Regions from separate parts of the Enterobacter chuandaensis genome, predicted to be linked through region 1. Evidence: predicted binding sites of a transcription regulator. Region 1 holds the regulator's gene; the other holds the start of a gene.
The links. Region 1 encodes CRP, which controls carbon source genes, mostly activating them, when cyclic AMP is high. Its sites were predicted from a motif close to ATGTGANNNNNNTCACAT; they were not measured.
Positions count from the first base shown of each region.

Region 2: a site for CRP is predicted at 1,171-1,188, ahead of focA (formate transporter FocA). Genes of this name have one in related genera too.

Region 1 is NZ_CP097173.1:4,239,770-4,242,841, forward strand. It holds gene MX657_RS20500 (OsmC family protein) at 1-328, opposite strand, end outside; gene crp (cAMP-activated global transcriptional regulator CRP) at 640-1,272, shown strand; gene MX657_RS20510 (YccS/YhfK family putative transporter) at 1,330-3,072, shown strand, end outside.
Region 2 is NZ_CP097173.1:1,644,073-1,647,144, reverse strand. It holds gene ycaO (30S ribosomal protein S12 methylthiotransferase accessory factor YcaO) at 1-840, shown strand, start outside; gene focA (formate transporter FocA) at 1,247-2,104, shown strand; gene pflB (formate C-acetyltransferase) at 2,156-3,072, shown strand, end outside.

The DNA.
Region 1 (3,072 bases):
CCGCAGAAAGATCCACCGCACGTGAAACCGCCGCGTCTTTCAGTTCTTTGCCGGTGACGATAAAGTGCAGATTAATATGGGTGAACAGGCGTGGCGCCTCTTCGCGACGTTCTGAGGTGAGTTTAACCTCGCAATCCGTCACGTCATGACGACCTTTTTGCAGAATCGACACCACGTCAATCGCGCTGCATCCGCCTGCCGCCATCAGCACCATTTCCATTGGGCTAGGGGCTTTATCGCCGGAGTTACCATCCATCAAAACCTGGTGCCCTGATGCGGACTCGCCCAGGAACGTTAAACCTTCAACCCACTTCACGCGCGCTTGCATATTCATTAACTCCAACGTTGCATTTTTGGTGACAGATTACGCGCACGTTACATTTCTCGCAATGGAAGGCGACCTGCATCATGCTGAAGCGAGACACCAGGAGACACGCGGCGAAAGCTATGCTAAAACACTCAGGATGCTACAGTAATACATTGACGTTACACATGTATGCAGAGGACATCAAACTTTACTGGCTGCGAAACGTTACGACAGCCGACTTCCCAGGGTATGGGTAAGAATTCGATTGCAACCCCAGAGTCCGGATGCATCTGATGACTCTGGTGACAGCTTATAACAGAGGATAACAGCGCATGGTGCTTGGCAAACCGCAAACAGACCCGACTCTCGAATGGTTCTTGTCTCATTGCCACATTCATAAGTACCCATCGAAGAGCACGCTGATTCACCAGGGTGAAAAAGCGGAAACGTTGTATTACATCGTCAAAGGCTCGGTGGCAGTGCTGATCAAAGATGAGGAAGGCAAAGAGATGATCCTTTCTTATCTGAACCAGGGCGATTTTATCGGTGAACTGGGCCTGTTTGAAGAAGGCCAGGAACGTAGCGCCTGGGTTCGTGCAAAGACAGCATGTGAAGTGGCTGAAATTTCCTACAAGAAATTCCGTCAGCTGATTCAGGTTAACCCTGACATCCTGATGCGTCTTTCTTCCCAGATGGCGCGCCGTCTGCAGGTGACGTCAGAGAAAGTGGGTAACCTCGCCTTCCTGGACGTGACCGGCCGCATCGCGCAGACCCTTCTGAACCTGGCGAAACAGCCAGACGCGATGACCCACCCTGACGGCATGCAAATTAAAATTACCCGTCAGGAAATTGGTCAGATCGTCGGTTGCTCCCGCGAAACAGTGGGCCGTATTCTGAAAATGCTGGAAGATCAAAACCTGATCTCCGCCCACGGTAAAACCATCGTGGTTTACGGAACCCGTTAATCCCGGTCAAACGGCGTGTCATCGTAAGGTGTCACGCCGTTTTTGTCTCTATTCCCCATGTGGCGCAGGCTGATCTATCACCCGGAAGTTAACTACGCACTGCGACAAACGCTGGTGCTGTGTCTTCCCGTGGCCGTGGGCCTGATCCTCGGACATCTTCAGCAGGGTCTGCTGTTTTCCCTCGTCCCCGCCTGCTGCAACATTGCCGGTCTGGACACGCCGCATAAACGCTTTTTCAAACGCCTGATTATCGGTGGCAGCCTGTTTGCTGGCTGTAGCCTTGCCGTCCAGCTTTTACTGGCCCGCGACATTCCGCTGCCGCTGATCCTGTCCGTGCTGGCCATGACCCTCGGCGTCACCGCCGAAATCAGCTCGCTGCACGCCCGTCTGCTTCCCGCGTCACTCATTGCGGCCATCTTCACCCTGAGCCTCGCCGGAAATATGCCCGTGTGGGAGCCGCTGCTGATCTACGCCCTCGGCACGCTGTGGTACGGGCTGTTTAACTGGTTCTGGTTCTGGCTGTGGCGTGAACAGCCGCTGCGCGAATCCCTGAGCCTGCTCTACCGCCAACTGGCCGATTATTGCGAAGCGAAATATACCCTGCTTACCCAGCACACTGACCCGGAAAAATCGCTGCCGCCGCTGCTTGCGCGCCAGCAAAAGGTGGTAGACCTGATAAGCCAGTGCTATCAGCAGCTGCACATGCTTGCCGCCAACAAAAATCACGAATACAAACGGCTGCTGCGCACCTTCCAGGTCGGGCTCGATTTGCAGGAGCATATTTCCGTAAGCCTGCATCATCCGCAGGAGGTGCAAAAGCTGGTTGAGCGCAGCCATGCCGAAGCGGTGATCCGCTGGAACGCGCAGACCGTCTCCGCGCGCCTGCGGGTGCTGGCAGATGATATTCTCTACCACCGCTACCCCACGCGCTTTACCATGGACAAACAACTCGGCGCGCTGGAGAAAATTGCCCGCCAGCACCCGGAAAACCCGGTCGGCCAGTTCGCCGCCTGGCACTTCAGCCGCATCGCCCGCGTGCTGCGCACCCAGCGACCGCTTTATCCCCGCGACCTGATGGCGGATAAACAAAAACGTCTGCCGCTGCTGCCCGCCCTCAAAAGCTACCTGTCGCTGAAATCATCCGCCCTGCGCAACGCCGCAAGGATTAGCATCATGCTCAGCATCGCCAGCCTGATGGGAATGGCCCTGCACCTGCCGAAACCGTACTGGATCTTAATGACCGTGCTGTTTGTTACCCAGAACGGCTATGGCGCCACGCGGGTGCGCATTCTGCACCGGGCAGGCGGCACGATGGCGGGGCTGATCATTGCGGGCGTGACGCTGCACTTCCACGTACCCGAGGGCTATACCCTGGCGGGCATGCTGGCGATCACGCTGGTGAGCTATCTGATCATCCGTAAAAACTACGGCTGGGCGATGGTGGGCTTTACGGTGACGGCGGTATATACCCTGCAGCTGCTTACGCTTAACGGCGAACAGTTCATCGTTGCCCGGCTGATCGACACGCTGATTGGCTGCCTGATTGCCTTTGGCGGCATGGTCTGGCTGTGGCCGCAGTGGCAGAGCGGGCTGCTGAGGCAGAACGCCCACGACGCGCTGGAAGCTGACCAGCAGGCCATTCGTCTGATCCTGAGCGACGACCCGCAGCCTTCCCCGCTGGCTTACGAACGTATGAAGGTCAACCAGGCGCATAACGCCCTGTTTAACTCGCTGAATCAGGCGATGCAGGAGCCGGGCTTTAACGCGCATTATCTGGCGGACATGAAGCTGTGGGTGACG
Region 2 (3,072 bases), 2.1 Mb from region 1:
TTTGACGATGAAGAAGTCGCCGAGCACACCAACCTCGAAACCCACTTCATCGACTCCAGCGGTTTGATCTCCTGGGATATGTTTAAGCAGGACGCTGACTATCCGTTCGTGGACTGGAGCTTTGCCGGCACCACAGAAGAAGAGTTCGCCACACTGATGGCAATCTTCAACGCCGAAGATCAGGAAGTCTACATTGCCGACTACGAACACCTGGGCGTTTACGCATGCCGCATCATCGTACCTGGGATGTCCGATATCTACCCGGCGGAAGATCTGTGGCTCGCCAACAACAGCATGGGCGCGCACCTGCGTGAGACTCTACTCTCCCTGCCGGGCAGCGAGTGGGAAAAAGAAGATTATCTCAACCTGATCGCCCAGCTGGACGATGAAGGCCACGATGACTTCACCCGCGTGCGCGAACTGCTGGGTCTGGCGACCGGTAAGGACAACGGCTGGTACACGCTGCGTATCGGTGAGCTGAAAGCGATGCTGGCCCTCGCCGGCGGCGATCTGGATCAGGCCCTGGCCTGGACCGAATGGACCATGGAGTTTAACCAGTCGGTCTTCTCTGCAGAGCGCACCAACTACTATCGCTGCCTGCAAACCCTGCTGCTGCTTGCACAGGAAGACGATCGTGAGCCATTGCAGTATCTGAACGCCTTCGTACGCATGTACGGTGCAGAAGCAGTTGAAGCCGCCAGCGCGGCGCTGAGCGGTGAAGAGCCGTTCTATGGTCTGCAGGCGGTTGATAGCGATCTGAAGGCCTTCCCGGCTCATCAGTCTCTGCTCAACGCCTATGAGAAATTGCAGAAGGCGAAAGCCGCTTACTGGTCAAAATAAGCGCATATAACATTAACGGCTGTAGGCGTATTCAATCGTCTGGGCTATATTACGGGGCAATTTCATTGCCCCTTTTTTTATTTTTTTCGGCAATGATTGTTGATTGTAATAATAAAGTTAAACATGGGTAAATATAATAATATTTAGCCGGGCTTTATTGTTACTTTTTATGGTTAATACTCCATATTAATTAACTGTTTCGAAGGGGGCCGAACGAAAAAATTCAACTCTTTTCATAACTTTTAAAATTTATTTTTATACGGATAATCAAATACTTACTCCGCATTTGTTGTAAAACCATACATACTGCGGGCCTATAAGCCAGGCTAGATATGATCTATATCAATTTCTCTTCTATAATGCTTTGTTAGTATCTCGTCGCCGACTTAATAATGAGAGAGTTAGTGTGAAAGCTGACAACCCTTTTGATCTTTTACTCCCCGCCGCGATGGCAAAAGTTGCCGAAGAAGCGGGTGTCTATAAAGCAACGAAACACCCGATGAAGACGTTCTATCTGGCGATCACGGCCGGTGTGTTCATCTCTATCGCGTTCGTCTTCTACATCACCGCCACCACCGGTACTGCCGGAATGCCTTTCGGCATGGCCAAACTGATTGGCGGCATTTGCTTCTCACTGGGTCTGATTCTCTGCGTCATTTGCGGCGCCGACCTCTTCACCTCAACGGTGCTGATTGTTGTGGCGAAAGCCAGCGGAAGAATTACCTGGGGTCAACTGGCGCGCAACTGGCTTAACGTCTACGTTGGTAACCTGATTGGCTGTCTGCTCTTTGTTCTGTTGATGTGGCTCTCTGGCGAGTATATGACCGCCAACGGTGGCTGGGGGCTTAATGTCCTGCAAACCGCTGACCACAAAATGCACCATACATTTATCGAAGCCGTTGCTCTCGGCATCCTCGCAAACCTGATGGTCTGCCTGGCGGTCTGGATGAGCTACTCTGGTCGTAGCCTGATGGATAAAGCCATGATTATGGTTCTGCCGGTTGCGATGTTTGTTGCCAGCGGCTTTGAGCACAGTATTGCGAATATGTTCATGATCCCAATGGGGATTGTTATCCGCAACTTTGCAAGCCCGGAGTTCTGGACCGCAGTTGGTTCATCCCCGGAAAGTTTCTCACACCTGACTATTATGAATTTCATTACTGATAACCTGATCCCCGTCACTATCGGGAACATTATCGGTGGGGGTCTGTTAGTTGGGTTGACATACTGGGTCATTTACCTGCGTGGCGGCGACCATCATTAATGGTTGTCTCAGGCAGTAAATAAAAAATCCACTTAAGAAGGTAGGTGTTACATGTCCGAGCTTAATGAAAAGTTAGCCACAGCCTGGGAAGGTTTTGCGAAAGGTGACTGGCAGAATGAAGTAAACGTCCGTGACTTCATTCAGAAAAACTATACCCCGTATGAAGGTGACGAATCCTTCCTGGCTGGTGCAACTGACGCAACCACCAAGCTGTGGGACAGCGTAATGGAAGGCGTTAAACTGGAAAACCGCACTCACGCGCCAGTTGATTTTGACACCTCCGTTGCATCCACCATCACTTCTCACGATGCTGGCTACATCAACAAAGCCCTTGAGAAAATCGTTGGTCTGCAAACTGAAGCACCACTGAAACGCGCAATCATCCCGTTCGGTGGTATCAAAATGGTTGAAGGTTCCTGCAAAGCGTATAACCGCGAACTGGACCCAATGCTGAAAAAAATCTTCACAGAATACCGCAAAACCCATAACCAGGGCGTATTCGATGTTTACACCAAAGACATTCTGAACTGCCGTAAATCTGGCGTTCTGACTGGTCTGCCAGATGCGTATGGCCGTGGCCGTATCATCGGTGACTACCGTCGCGTTGCGCTGTACGGTATCGACTTCCTGATGAAAGACAAATACGCGCAGTTCGTTTCCCTGCAGTCCGACCTGGAAAACGGCGTAAACCTGGAAGCGACTATCCGTCTGCGTGAAGAGATCGCTGAACAGCACCGCGCGCTGGGTCAGATCAAAGAAATGGCAGCTAAATACGGCTGCGACATCTCTGGTCCTGCTACCAACGCTCAGGAAGCTATCCAGTGGACCTACTTCGGCTACCTGGCTGCGGTTAAGTCTCAGAACGGTGCAGCAATGTCCTTCGGTCGCGTATCCACCTTCCTGGATGCATATATCGAACGTGACCTGAAAGCAGGCAAAATCACCGAGCAAGACGCTCAGGAAATGAT